Regions from separate parts of the Glutamicibacter sp. MOO4 genome, predicted to be linked through region 1. Evidence: riboswitches for the same ligand, from Rfam matches in the RefSeq annotation. Region 1 holds a riboswitch; the other holds the start of a gene.

Region 1 (7,451 bases):
AGGACAAGGTTGGTGCGTGGAAGCCGAAGTCGATCAGGCGCTTGGCCACATCTTCTGCGGTCACCCCAGTCTTGGCGGTCAATTCGCGCAGGTCAAGGATGCACTCGTGGGCAACCAATTCCTTGTTACCGGTAAACAGTACTGGGAAGTGCTCGTTCAGACGCTTGGCAATGTAGTTGGCGTTCAAAATTGCATGCTTGGTAGCTTCGGTCAGACCGTCGCCGCCCATCATCGCAATGTAAGCCCAAGAGATTGGCAGTACGCCGGCCGAACCGAAAGCGGTAGCAACCACTGGCACACCGTCACGTTCGGTGTAGGTGCCCGAAGCGTCGCCTGGCAGGAATGGCAAGAGGTGCTCGCCTACGCCGATTGGGCCAACGCCTGGGCCGCCACCACCGTGAGGGATGCAGAAGGTCTTGTGCAGGTTAAGGTGCGAAACGTCGCCACCGAAGGAACCTGGCTGTGCCAGACCAACCAGTGCGTTCATGTTGGCACCGTCGATGTATACCTGGCCGCCGGCGGCGTGGATCTTGTCGCACACTTCGCGTACGTCAGCGTCGTACACACCGTGAGTGGATGGGTAGGTGATCATGATCGCAGCCAACACGTCCTTGTTGGCTTCGATCTTGGCATCCAGGTCATTGGAATCGATGGTGCCATCGGCAGCAGTCTTTACAACGACAACCTTCATGCCAGCCAGTACCGCGGAAGCCGCGTTGGTGCCGTGAGCCGAGGCTGGGATCAGGCAGACATTTCGCTGACCCTCGCCGCGTGATGCGTGGTAGTCCGAGATGGCTAGCAGGCCCGCGTATTCACCCTGGGAACCAGCGTTTGGCTGGATGGAGACGCCAGCGTAACCGGTGATCGCGGTCAGTCGACCTTCAAGGTCGGTGATCAGTTCACGCCAACCTTCGGTCTGCTCTGCCGGCGCGTAAGGGTGGATGGAAGCGAACTCTGGCCAGGTGATGGATTCCATTTCGGCAGCCGAGTTCAGCTTCATGGTGCACGAGCCCAATGGGATCATGGTGCGGTCCAGTGCCAGGTCGCGGTCCGAGAGACGACGCAGGTAACGCATCATCTGGGTCTCGGAAGAGATGGTGTTGAAGATCGGGTGGGTCAGGTAGTCGCTGGTGCGAACCTGCGACTCTGGGATCTCAAAGCCTTCTGGAGCCGAAAGCTCTACGCCGAAGACCTCAAGAAGGGATTTGACGATGCTTGAGGTGGTGGCCTCATCGGTGGAGATACCAACCTGGGTGTCGTTGACCTTGCGCAGGTTGATGCCCGCGGTGATCGCCTTGGAGATGATTTCCTCGGCGTTCTTCACGTTCACCACAACGGTGTCGAAGAAGGTATCGGATGCGAGGGTGAAGCCGCCTGCTACCAGCGAGGTGGCAATCACGCGAGCGTGGTTGTTGGCGCGGGTTGCGATCTGCTTCAAACCGGCTGGACCGTGGTACACCGCGTACATCGAGGCACAAATGGCCAACAATGCCTGAGCGGTACAGATGTTGGAGGTCGCCTTCTCGCGGCGGATGTGCTGCTCGCGAGTCTGCAGTGCCAGACGGTAGGCAGGAACGCCAGCGTCATCAACCGAGACACCAACCAAGCGCCCTGGCATCGAGCGGGTCAGACCATCGGCAACGGCCATGTAGGCCGCGTGTGGACCACCGAAGAACAGTGGAACACCAAAACGCTGGGTGTTGCCCACAGCGATATCGGCGCCTTGTTCACCCGGAGGGGTGATCATGGTCAAAGCCAAAAGGTCAGCAATGACGGTGACCATTGCGCCGGCGTCCTTGGCGGCTGCGATGATGCTTGCGTGTTCTGCGATGGAGCCGTTGTTACCTGGCTGCTGCAATACGATGCCGGAGATGTCGCCTTCTGGCAGGCCTGCGGAGAGGTCAGCAACTTCAACTTCGAAGCCCAGTGCGTCGGCACGGCCCTGCACAACCTTGATGGTCTGCGGGAAGATGTTGGAGTCCAGGACGGTCTTGCCCTTGGCCTTCTTCTTGTTAGCACGGCGCATCATCAGCACGGCTTCTGCGGCGGCCGAAGATTCGTCCAGCAAAGAAGCGTTGGCGATTGGCAGACCGGTCAGATCCATCACCATGGTCTGGAAGTTCAGTAGGGCTTCGAGGCGGCCCTGGGAGATTTCTGGCTGGTACGGGGTGTAAGCGGTGTACCAGGCTGGGTTTTCGACAATGTTGCGTCGAATCACCGCTGGGGTGAGGGTGTCGTAGAAGCCCTGACCAATCATCTGGGTCTTCATGACGTTTTTGGAGGCTACCGCACGCAGGTGGGCCAGCGCTTCGGTTTCACTTAGTGCTGCTGGAATATCCAGTGCGGCACCTTGTCGGATATCTGCGGGAACTGCGGTATCAATCAGTGATTCTAGGCTGTCGTAGCCAAGAGTCTGAAGCATGGTGGCGACGTCAGAAGGACGCGGGCCGATGTGGCGAGTAACGAATTCACTGTTCGTAGAAGCCGAAGTCTGCGTGATGGTCATGGTGCTGGAGTCTCCACGGGATCTGTCTTGGCGCATGCCAAAGGAAGGACGCTTTGCCTCCCCATCCCTGTTGCACTACCTGAGAGTTTTACGTGTTCGGCCAACAAAGCCGAGCACTTGCACCTTCGGTGAACCGGATCTGGCCGGCTACTTTCCAGAGTTGCCTCGTGATGGCGGTACGGGGGCCTGAGAGTTTCCTGGGGAGGAATTGCTCCTACGGCGCCCGTCCATGGTGTGAACGGGACTCTCCCGCCATCCGTCTATGGCGTGTGCTGCTGATCTTAGATCTGCAGCACACAACCATGTTACCTGCCTCGCGCTTTAGGTCAAAGAGTCGCGCTGCGTTGAACTGTCACAAAAGTTTTACTTCGTGACCGCCGTGAGTTGAACGTACTGCGGATACCTTGCTGACAAGGAATCACCCGAGGATGTGCCCGAGAGCCTGCGCCTAACCCAAGGAACCAAATGTTCGGTAGCCCAACCCAATTCTTGCTTCAGCTTTTCGCCGCGAGAGTTCACCGCGTGATCCGGCAGAACCGGAGCCTGAAGTTTATCTGCCCAGTTTTCGTCGGTGACCTGGTGTCGTCCAAGAACGTCAAGAACCCTCGCGGCCATCAGTGCATGTCCCAGCTCGTTCATGTGCAGGCGATCTACAGACCAATAACGCAAGTCTGAGAATTCGCGCCAACGCCAGTAGTCCGCAATGACCGCGCCGTACTTATCGGCAATCTCGCGAATTTTCTCGTTATAGATCGCAGTACGCGGACGGGTCTTGGAGAACAAGGGAGATTCGACAGTGTCAAAACCGGTGAAGAGTACAACGGTGCTTCCGGCCTCGGTGAAGCGTCGGACCATCCCTTCATAACCACGCATCAGCGCATCAAGATCTGCTCTGGGGCGCAAGATGTCGTTTCCGCCGGCGTAGATGCTCACCAGATCTGGCTTCATGGACAGGCCTTGGTCCAGTTGCTGGTTGATGACCTGACCGATTTTCTTTCCGCGTACCGCGAGGTTGGCGTATTCCCAGTCGCCCTGCGCGCTGAGCACTTCAGCGACTCGGTCGGCCCATCCGCGCACCTGGTTAGGTCGATTCGAATCTACGTCGCCGACGCCTTCGGTGAACGAATCACCCAATGCCAAATACTTCTTCACTTCAATCTCACTTTTGTATCTGCTAAATTTTTCTGTTCACTGCCAAGGTTCAGTTTGCCAAGGTTCAGTTTGATTTAGCCTTGGCGTTCTTGGCGAGGATCAGCTGGCGCGCCAGCTGACTGAGCTTGACCCCGGTAGATGTGTCTTTGGGTCCTTCGTTGCGTGAGGGAATGAAGCCAAAGCCGAGCTGGTAGGCAGGGTCGGCAAAGGCCAAAGATGAGTTAGCTCCGTCGTGACCGTAGGCGAAGATGGAGCCGTAATTATTGCGGGCGGTAGCCTTCATGAATCCCAAGGCAAAAGCCTGCAACAAACCGTTGCTTCGATCCAGTCCGTAAACCAGTTCGGTGGAGACCTGTGACCAGGTGTCCGCGCTGAGGAATCCTTGCATCGCGCCGAGGGATGGAACGGCGCCGAAGGATGCGGCATAGATTCCGGCCAGGCCTTGAGCGTTGGCTACCGCACCCATGGACGCCGGACCGATCTGACGTACCTGGGCTGAGTTGGCCAGCTCATGCCAGTTGTAAACCGGACCGTCTGCCAAGGCGAATCCGGAGGCGGAGTTTACCGCCAGGCCAGCTGGCGAGAAGGGATCAAAAAATTCGCTTGGCGCTTCAACGCCAGCTAAGACATCTCGGTAGCGTGATTCCAGCGACGGGTCTTGTCCGATATAAACGTCTGCCGACAGAGGTTTACGGATGCGCTCTTCAAAAACATCTTTAAGCTCTTTGCCGGCGACGCGGCGAACCAGTTCTTCCATCAGTACGCCCATGGTGATGGCGTGATATCCAACGATGTTCTGACCCAGCGGCCAGATGCTTGGCATGGACGCCAGAACCTTGGCATATTCAGCCGAGTTCAGTAGGACTTCACTTGGTACACCGCCGGGAACACCAAGAACGCCAGCCTGGTGACTGAGCACCTCGCCAACGGTGAGCTTATTCTTTCCACCGGCGCCAAATTCTGGCCAGTAGGTGGTCATTGGGGCAGCTGGATCAATCAGGCCATCTTGGACGAGTAAGGCGATGACCAGTGCGCCCATGCCTTTGGTACACGAGAAGACACAGGTCAGTGCATCCGCCGCTAAATGCTCACCGACGCTGTGGCTGAGCACGAGTTCACCCCGGTGATAAACAGCGAGCTGTGCCGAGTAGTTTTCTTCTTCAGCAGCTCGTGCTTCCAGAGCTTGAGCCAAAGGTGCGAAATCTTCGCTAATCACCGAGTCCATCTACGTCCTTAAAGTGCTTGTCGCTTTTCAACTAACCCTAGTCGGATCCAGCGCAATTCTCACTTGGCTCGCCAACATGCTACTAAGATCCCATCCGTATGTCAGGTCACAGCTAGAGGGGCGTAGTACCGCTTATCGTCATTTTGCAACCTTTGGACTCGTGATACTGTGAGCCAACTCAGAAGACGGTTTGCCGACTATGGGTGCAACAACTAAATTTGTCATGCTTGCCACCTACTACTGAAGGAGATGATCTCGATCGCATGACTGTGAATAGTGACACGCCAGTACCCCAGGGCCAGGATACAGAACTCAAGCGGGTGATCGGCCCCAAGCTGCTGCTATTCCTCATCATGGGCGATATCATCGGCGCAGGCATTTTTGCCATCACCGGTAAGGTTGCTGGCCAAGTGGGTGGCGCGGCCTGGTTGCCGTTCCTCGTTGCTTTTGCCATCGCAACTTTGACCGCTTTTAGCTACCTCGAACTGGTCACCAAGTACCCACACGCCGCTGGCGCGGCTCTGTACGTGCACAAAGCTTTTGGCATCCATTTTGTCACTTTCATCGTGGCTTTCACCGTGGCCTGTTCAGGCATTACTAGTGCCGCGACCTCAGCAACCTTGGTTGGTCAGAACCTTCTGATCGGTTTTGGCCAGTTCATTGATGGTGTCCCCACCACGCCACAAGCGGGCATGTGGGCTGCCATTGCCATCATCGTGATCCTTGCGCTGATCAACTTGCGAGGTGTGGGTGAGAGCGTCAGGTTCAACCTCGTCTTGACCATTATTTCGCTGGCCATCATGGCAGTGATCATCGGCATCGGCTTCTCTGTTATTGCGTCCGGTCAGGGTGATATCAGCCGTCTTGTAGTCTTCGAGACCCCGTCGGACCGCAGTCTTTTTGCCGCGGTAACCATGGGTACCGCCATCGCCTTCTTCGCCATGGTTGGTTTTGAAGACTCGGTGAACTTGGTGGAAGAAACCAAGAACCCAAACAAGGTATTCCCGAAGATCATGTTTATTGGTCTGGGTTTGTGTGCAGTGATCTACATGCTCGTGGCAGTTACCGTGATCATGGTGATCCCTACCGGCGACTTGCTGAACCCGAAGAATCCAGATGCCGGTATCTTGCTGGACGTGGTGCGCCTGGGCGCCCCGAACATTCCGGTGGACGCTATCTTCCCGTTCTTGACCGTTTTTGCCGTGGTCAACACCGCGCTGATGAACATGCTGATGGCAAGCCGATTGCTCTACGGCATGGCCCGTCAAGGCGTGCTCCCGCAGTTCTTGGGCAAGGTGCACTCCACCCGCCGCTCCCCTTGGGTAGCCATCTTGTTCAGCACCGCGCTGGCCATTGCTTTGGTGGCTTACGTCAACTTGGATAGCGAGAACGGCATTGTTGGCTCGCTGGGTGGAACCACAGCACTGCTGTTGCTCTGCGTCTTCGCCGTAGTTAATGTTTCATTGCTGGTCTTGCGCCGCGAAAAGGCACCGGAAGATGCCTTCCGTACCCCGACCGTCATCCCGATTCTCGGCGTAGCCTTCTGCCTGTTCCTCGCCGGCCCGTGGGCCCGTTCGCGCGAGGACTGGGTGCAGTACGAAATTGCCGGCCTATTGCTGGTTATTGGCGTACTGCTCTGGGCAGTGACCTGGCTGGTCAACCGCATCAATTACAAAAAGGGCATTATCGAAACCCGCCCCGGGCACTACGAATAAATAGCATCGGGTACAGCTGTGGTCCACCGAGAATTTTTCTCGGTGGACCACAGTTCTTTAAGCCTCTAATCTCGCACTGGCCGCTATGCGGACTGCTCGATAGTTTCCTGACGGAAGCGAAGCTTCCAGCCCTGTTCGCCTAGTTGCCACCAGGAGGAGACCACCAAAACTTCAGAGTCGCTTGGCTTCATTCGGTAGGCCAGCAACACCATTTCTTCACTGATCTGTCGGGTGGCCAGAACCTGCATCTGCCCCGTGGTGGGCAGGGAGGATCCGGAACTCAACAGGGTGCCGATGGTTGCTACATCCAGTAGCCCACCGTGGCGGGTCACCTCTTGGTAGCTGGGGTGCAAGAAGTCGGCGATCTCAGTAAAGCTGGTGCGGATTTGTGGGTCGAGGAATCCTTGCTCCAGCTCATAAACCGTCGCGGCAAAGTCCCCGGATGTTGACACTAGCGCAGATACCTGTGCGGGTTGTTCGGCTTCGTGAGCTGGCTCAACTGGCTCTGCCGGCGCGGACGTAGTGGAAGCACTTGCCGCGGCTGGCGCTTGTGCGCTTCCCACGATGTAACCGGGGCCAGCGTCAGGGGAAGTTCCCCTTTGATGAGCGGTGGCCGCTGCGCGAGCACGTTCGTCGGCAGCCTCGTTCAGGTCATGCCCGGCATGACCCTTGACCCATTCAAAGGTGTACTTGCGGCCGACAATGGCCGAATCAAGTTCTTTGAGGATGTCTTGGTTCAACACCTGTTTGCCATCGGCTTTTTTCCAGCCGCGCTTCTTCCAGCCCGGCATCCATTTGCTGATGCAATTGATGGCGTACTGCGAATCACAGAGGATCTTTAGCTCTTCATCAG
Region 2 (7,451 bases), 360 kb from region 1:
AAGAGCATTGTTGTTGGCCGGCCCAGCTGGCTTGAAGCCCAGGGAACGCTACTTGATTCTTCGTCCCGCTCTTTGCTCGAAGAGGCTGAAGTAGCGGGCGCCACGGCCATCTTGGTTGCGGTCGACGCCCAGTTCCAAGCGGTGATTTCCGTTGCTGATCAAGTCAAAGCAACTTCTTCAGAAGCGATCAAGGAACTGCAATCCCGTGATCTGCGCGTAGTTTTGCTCACCGGCGATAACCCGTCGGTAGCCGCCAAGGTGGCAGCACAAGTTGGCATCAAGGCAACCGATGTTTTTGCTGGTGTACTGCCAAGTGAAAAGGCCAAGGCTATCTCTTCGCTGCAGGAGCAGGGCAAGGTTGTGGCCATGGTGGGTGACGGTGTGAATGACGCTCCGGCGTTGGCTCAAGCCGATCTTGGCATCGCCATGGGCTCCGGCACCGACGTTGCCATTGAAGCTGCAGATATTACGCTGATGGGCAATGACCTTCATCAGGTCGCTGCCGCCATTGATCTATCGGATAAAACCTTGGCCACGATCAAGATGAACCTGTTCTGGGCTTTCGCCTACAACACTGCGGGTATCCCGATCGCGGCCTTGGGTTTGCTCAATCCAATGATTGCTGGTGCCGCTATGGCAGCCAGCTCCGTCCTGGTGGTGGCCAACTCACTGCGCCTCCGCAGCTTTGGCAAATAACACCCGGTTACGGAGTCTCCCTGACGCTGGTCAGGACTTTCTTCAGAGTTGAGTACTGCTCACTTGCCACGAAAGTCTTGGCCTCGTCGAAGGTGGTATCCCCGTCGTCGTCAAGTCCCAGTGCCTGCAGATACTCAGGATTCATGGCCATAATTGGAGTTTTCTCGGCACTGGTTTTGAAGTAATCAATTGCCGGTGCTTTGGTCCAGTTTTGCCATTCATCATCGATGATGACGGCAACGCTCAAATCCCTTTCACCAAAGCTGGCTTCCCAGTAGTAGGAGACCACACTGGTCGGTGCGTACTACAGATCAGGCGCTGGGGCAGAGTCAAGCACTTCACGCTGATAGGTGTTCGGGCCATCACTGTCCCTGAAACTAGTCGTTTGAAGATCCAACGCGAGATTCTTCTTTGAATCCAAGATCTTGTAGACCGAATAGTCGTCTTGGCATCCGTATTCACAATCTTCAACGATTTCCCAGTCCTGCGGAAGGTCAAAGGTGACGTTGTAGAGCGAAACGGTGCGCCAGCTATCCCCCGGATCTTCCGTTGGTTCCGTTGGTTCAGGTGTCGGAGTTGGCTTGGCAGTTGGTGGCCCGGCGTGCTCCGGTGCCGGCGCCCAACTCGGTGGACCTGCATGGCCCGGTGGGCCAACATGATCCGGACGTCCGGCATGATCAGGTGGCGCTGCGATGGCAACTGCACTGCTGGTAAGCAGAAGACTCGCTGCCAGTACTGCGCCACCCTTGGATAGCGACTTGAGAATGGGTTTCATTGTAGGGTCTTCTCTCCCATCCACAATGATGAAACTGACCCGACCTTTAATCAAGAGTCCGGACATAAAGATACTGCCTCGGTTTGGTATCACTAATGTCTCGGTGCTGCCCCAAAGAAACCTTGCACCATGAGACTTGCGTCACATTCACTGCTCGGGGCATACTGTGATGGCATCACCACATATGCCATTGATACGTGGCGGGAGAGTCCCGTCCTCACCAAGGGCGGGCGCCGTAGGAGCAATTTCCTCCCCGGGAAACTCTCAGGCCCCCGTACCGCCACGAGAAGGCAACTCTGGAAAGCAGCGCAGAATGAACTGCGCTCACCGAAGGAGCAAGCTTCGCCCAGTAGTCGGGTTGAAGTGAAAACTCTCAGGTTCATATACAGATTGGGGAGGGACCACGAACAGTGACGCTTTGTGCGCATTAGATTCGACGGCTCTCTCCAGTGGCATAGGCAGTTGCTGCTCTTAGCGCAGCGAGCTGACGTTGCCTTCCCGGAGCCGGCGAATCTGGCGTCTTGAGCAAAGCAAGTTGCTAGGCGTCACGCCACACTCCTGGAAGGCAACCAGCATGAGTACCACCAGTTCTGATCCCACACTTGAACGCGGACTATCAAACCGACACATCCAGCTCATCGCCATTGGCGGTGCCATCGGCACCGGCCTGTTCATGGGTTCGGGTAAAACGATCTCCGTCGCCGGCCCGTCAGTCATCTTTGTCTACATCATCATCGGCTTCATGCTCTTCTTCGTCATGCGGGCGATGGGCGAGCTACTGCTGAGCAACCTCAATTACAAGACTTTCGCCGACTTCGCAGGAGACCTGCTGGGCCCCTGGGCGGCGTTCTTCACCGGCTGGACCTATTGGTTCTGCTGGGTGGTCACCGGCATTGCCGACGTCGTGGCCATCGCCCACTACGTTGCTTACTGGTGGGGTGAGCTATCACTGTGGATTCCCGCTCTGGGCTGCATCGCGCTACTACTCGTGCTGAATCTGGCCACCGTGAAAGCCTTCGGCGAAACCGAATTCTGGTTCGCGCTGATCAAGATCATCGCCATCGGCGCACTGATCATTATTGGGCTAGTCATGATCATCACCGGGTTCCAACACAATGGTGCCACCGCATCGGTGAGTAATCTGTGGGCCAATGGCGGAATGTTCCCTACGGGCTTCATGGGCTTTGTCGCAGGGTTCCAAATCGCCGTATTTGCTTTTGTGGGCATCGAATTAGTGGGTACAACTGCCGCCGAAACAAAGGATCCTGAGAAGACCCTGCCCAAGGCCATCAACTCCATCCCGATCCGCATTCTGTTCTTCTACGTCGGCGCCTTGATCATCTTGATGACTGTCCAACCATGGAAGCTGTTCTCCCCGGAAAACTCGCCATTTGTCGGGATGTTCACCCTAGCCGGGCTGGCTGGGGCGGCCGCCATCATCAACTTTGTGGTGCTCACTTCCGCGACCTCCAGCGCCAATTCCGGCATCTACTCCACCTCCCGCATGCTGCGCGGTCTAGCCCTAGAAAACGATGCTCCAAAAAGCTTTGCCAAGCTTTCGCACCGCAAAGTTCCCAAGAACGCCCTGATGTTCTCGTGCATGTTCCTGCTGGCTGGGGTTGTCCTGCTCTACAGTGGCGATTCGGTAATGGGAGCCTTCACGTTGGTTACTACCGTTTCGGCCTTGTGCTTCATGTTTGTATGGACGATCATTCTGCTCAGTTACCTGGTGTTCCGCGCCCGCCGCCCTCACTTGCACGATGCATCGGCCTACAAGGTTCCCGGCGGTCGAGTGATGCCGTACGTAGTTCTGGGCTTCTTCGGATTTATTCTGTGGGCCTTGACCACCCAGCCTGATACTCTTGTTGCCCTACTGGTCACACCCATCTGGTTCCTATTACTGGGTATTGTCTACCTCGTGATCCGCCGCCACCCGAGGCATCAAGCGCTACGCATGGCGCACGTGGGCAAGGTCGCTCACGAACGCTATGAAGCCGCGGCCTACCGAGATGCTCAGGCGTTTGGCCACCGCGATATTCCAGCCACAGAAAAGGTTCTGGAGCGAAAGGTGCATAAGTAGCCCTAGATACCTCAGCGCGACAGTCGGCTGCCCCGGACCTTAGGCCTAGGGTCCGGGGCAGCCTGCGTATTCACTGTGGACGCTGTACCCCGGGACTAATTACTGCGATGATGAAATTTGGCGGCCTCTGGCCAGCACCATGGGATGACCCTCCGCCTTCAGGAGATACACCATGACTGTCCTTCGACAGATTCCTTTTCATGAATCACCAGCAGCATTAAATCTGAAGCAGCGTTTAGCCGCTCTTGATGATTGGATGGCAGACGAGGATTCATTCACAGCTTCCTACCGATTTGAATCCAGCAGCACCGCATTAGAATTCATTACCCTCGTGGGCTTGCTCGCTGAAAAGGTTGACCTTCACCCGCAGGTGGATTGGCGTGCGGATGTTGTCACGCTTCGTTTAGCCCATGAATTGAATACCGAAATTACCGAGCAGGATCTTTCACTGGCCCGCCGCATTTCCACGGACGCGCACCGACTGAGCTGCGTGGTGCTCAAGCTAAAGCAAGACACCGCAGCCCAACCCAAGGGCAAACCAGAAGTACTACGCGGCGGTCTTTCGGCGACTCGCTAATATTCCGATCACGATGCTCTGCACTGCGCCAACCCCGGCGCCCAGTGCGGTCATCGCGATACGGTCAATCAGTAAGCTAGAAGCCGGTTCCGGGCTGACCATGTGAACCATCAATAGCGCGGTGACGGTCATAAAGATCATGCCAATGGCGTAGTTGCGCAAGATGACCAGCTCAATGCAGATCTGACCAATAATCGCCACCAGCAAGATGACCCAGATGGGCGGCTGGAAGGCAAAAACTGCGGCGGCCAGCAGTACACCAACGCAGGTTCCAACACTTCGTTGTAGACCTCTGGCCACACGCGCATAGGCATCAATTCCAGTTACGGCTGCTATGGCACCGAGGCTGGCCCAGTACCAGTGCCCACCACCAACCAGCTGAGCGACAATGCCCGCCAGCAGCACGCCCGATCCCATCTGGAGTGATTCAGGCAGGGCGCGTGCCGATGGGGCCCAAGAGATCCCTCGGCCCAACGTGTGGAACAGGTGCGCCCGTCGCAGCGACAGACCAAGCATAAACAGCAGGCTGAAGATCATCGTTCCGCCACCAACTAGCAGCACACCGATGAACGAGTTAGTTGTAGCGGGAACGGTGATGCAAGCGCCACCTGCGAAGACCGCAAAGACGGGTCCTGGTGGCATCCATCGGGCTGCGTGAGAAACATAGTGCGCACCAAAACCAATCAGCGCCAGCACGACGACGCAGATGAAAAATGGCGCGTGGATGTACGAGAAGTAGGTTCCGAGCAGCATGGCAGCCAGCTGCACCAGACCTACGGAAAGCTGCTGCCAAAAACGTGGCGCGTAGGAATCGTAACGTCCAAAGACCGAACAGAAAGCACCAAAGGCGGCATACATTGCCCAGTCCAGGTGGCCGGTGATGGTGACCAACACCAGCGGGACGGTCAGTGCCAGCGCAGCCTTAGCGGCCGGGATCACCGAGGGTTTAGGTGGCGCGACAACAACACTGCGTGCGAGGACTTCTTTGACATGTTGTTTCATTAGCGTGCCTCGCCATCTTTGGTGGCTACCTGCTGAAGCAATGAACGCAGGGTTGCTTGTTGCTTGGCGTCAAGCGCACCAAAGACGTCAGCTTCGCTACGTTGCGCCGCGGCGGTGGCCCGTGCGGTGAACTTCTTGCCGGCGTTCGTCAGTGTGACGACGTTGCGCCGGCGGTCCGCCGGGTCAACACTGCGCTCTAAGATCTTTCGTTCGGCCAGTTCGTCTAAGTAGGCCACTAGGTGCCCGCGGTTCAGGTTTGAATGCTTGGCCAAGTCATTTTGCGACATTGGCCCGAACTCGGCGAGCGCGCAAACGATCATGAAGTGGTTGCGTGTCAGTGATTCTGATTCCATGAGCTCGGTGAGTTCTTGGGTGCCTATACGTCCAGCCCGCGAGGTCAGGTAGCTCAGGGAGTTCCATTGGAACTGGGGAATCAGAAAGTCGTTCATCCCTTCAAAATATCATTTCATCCCGAAACTATTTCCGTATGAGCCAATAACCGAACGAACGTCACATCCGTATGACGGCAACAGCAACACTGAGGGATGAGCACAAGCTAAAAACGCTGACGTGCAAAGAAATCTGAAAGTTAAACAGCTAGACCCCCTTGATCTCAAGAATATGAGGGGGGTCTGCGCCATTAACTATATTCCTGCTTCACTCAGATTTTCAACGTTTCGTTGACTCACAAGAAAACCTCCGCGAAAGCACCTCTTGATTCCTGGACTCTACGGTTGCCAGACTCAGCAAGGGCAACAAGTATGCCACCAATGGTGGCATACTCAGATCAGTACTTTCGCTCATGCCTAATAACATCTCTTGAGAAGAATTTTCCGTCCCACACAAGGGCAACTAAACAGACGGGCATCTCGATGCGGTTAGGCTTGTAATGCAGTCAATCCACCCTCATTCAGGAACGAATTATGACCTTTGCTCCAGATATCGAAGCTTCGCTGAAGACCGTCGTGAACCTCCTGAACACCGAGGTACAAATAATCGACATGCTCTCCACCGTGGCTGATCTGGACGAGTTCCTTGACTCTGAAAATTTTGAAGGCTCCCGCGCTCACAACCAGGCCGAGCTACGTTCTATTCGCCAGTTGCGTTCCCAGCTCAAGAGCATCTGGACTGGAGATGAAGAGGAAGCAGTATTTAGGGTCAATCAGATCCTTCGTAACGCTAACGCCCAGCCGCAGTTGATCAAGAGTGAAAATCTCGGTTACCACCTGCACGCTACAACCACCAGCACTCCACTCTACGACCGGTTGGCAGTGGACGCAGCCATGTCACTTGCTGAGGTCATTCGTGCTGGCGGTCTAGAGCGACTGCGAATCTGTGCTTCTTCCGATTGCCACAATGCCCTGCTAGATCTGTCACGAAACCGTTCAAAGATCTATTGCGATATCGGCAATTGTGCTAACCGCGAGCACGTTCGCGCCTACCGTGCGCGCAAGGCAGCAAAGCTCTCGTAGTCACCGCCTTACAGGTTAAGCGGCATTATCCGCGACAACGGTGACTTCGGAATTTCCCGCAGTCACCTCAAGACCTGCCCAGTCATGATGCTTGTTTGTCTTAGATTTCTTCTGACGGATAATTCATGCAGGACCAGTTACTGCTAGACCTTGCCGGATCATTTAAGCGCCTGCCTCGAGCTCTTAGCTCTGCGGGATTTTGGCGATGCTCAATTGTCCTTCGGATTCGTCATCAACTAGATCCTGTGCCAGCGAACGAACCGTGTCTGCCACGATTTTCTTGTGGCGAGCCACTGAATTTTTCCCCAAGATCACTTGGTGAACGTTGGGGGTGGCCAGCAGCGAATTGCACAGCGACACTACAACAAACAGTAGGTTCTGCGCGTCCTCTAAATTGCTGATACCCAGAGCAAGTCGAATCTCTTGAACTTTGGAGTCAGCTCGCACCGAGCGCTCTTTAGCGCCGGCTGCACTGCCATGTTCGAGACCTTCCCAGTGGGTTAGCCGTGCCAGCTTTGAGTTCCGCGAGGAGAAGTCAAAGTATTTTTCAGCGAATGCCACAATGCTTGCGACACCTTGGCCCGTCACTGTGACGGCATCAAGGGCAGTGGACAATTCGTGCACCAGCGCCGCCTCAAAGAGCCCCTCCTTGTTGCCGAAGTAGAAGTAAATCCGTTCTGGGTTGCATCCCGATTTATTTGAAATCTCTCGAATCCGGGCGCCAGCAAACCCACGGTCTACAAACTCTTCAACTGCAGCCGTGAGCAATTTTTGACGAGTCGCCCCCGTATCCCAACTCATGAATCAATTCTATCTCCAAACAAGTGTTTGGAGATTATTCCATGGCCC

Evidence for each region. Region 1 has a riboswitch for glycine ahead of gcvP (aminomethyl-transferring glycine dehydrogenase). Riboswitches for the same ligand answer to the same signal wherever they lie in the genome.
Region 2: another riboswitch for glycine. It lies ahead of cycA (D-serine/D-alanine/glycine transporter); the one in region 1 lies ahead of gcvP (aminomethyl-transferring glycine dehydrogenase).

The regions. Positions count from the first base shown of each region.
Region 1 is NZ_CM167800.1:2,203,431-2,210,881, forward strand. Features, by position in the region: gene gcvP (aminomethyl-transferring glycine dehydrogenase) at 1-2,506, opposite strand, end outside; glycine riboswitch at 2,671-2,768, opposite strand; gene AC1Z3F_RS10295 (SGNH/GDSL hydrolase family protein) at 2,870-3,658, opposite strand; gene AC1Z3F_RS10300 (serine hydrolase domain-containing protein) at 3,723-4,883, opposite strand; gene AC1Z3F_RS10305 (APC family permease) at 5,147-6,598, shown strand; gene AC1Z3F_RS10310 (RNase H family protein) at 6,682-7,451, opposite strand, start outside.
Region 2 is NZ_CM167800.1:2,563,308-2,570,758, forward strand. Features, by position in the region: gene AC1Z3F_RS11980 (heavy metal translocating P-type ATPase) at 1-696, shown strand, start outside; gene AC1Z3F_RS11985 (hypothetical protein) at 704-943, opposite strand; gene AC1Z3F_RS11990 (hypothetical protein) at 1,001-1,471, opposite strand; glycine riboswitch at 1,663-1,761, shown strand; glycine riboswitch at 1,763-1,870, shown strand; gene cycA (D-serine/D-alanine/glycine transporter) at 2,046-3,551, shown strand; gene AC1Z3F_RS12000 (4a-hydroxytetrahydrobiopterin dehydratase) at 3,724-4,128, shown strand; gene AC1Z3F_RS12005 (FUSC family protein) at 4,099-5,130, opposite strand; gene AC1Z3F_RS12010 (MarR family winged helix-turn-helix transcriptional regulator) at 5,130-5,579, opposite strand; gene AC1Z3F_RS12015 (CGNR zinc finger domain-containing protein) at 6,054-6,602, shown strand; gene AC1Z3F_RS12020 (TetR/AcrR family transcriptional regulator) at 6,786-7,403, opposite strand.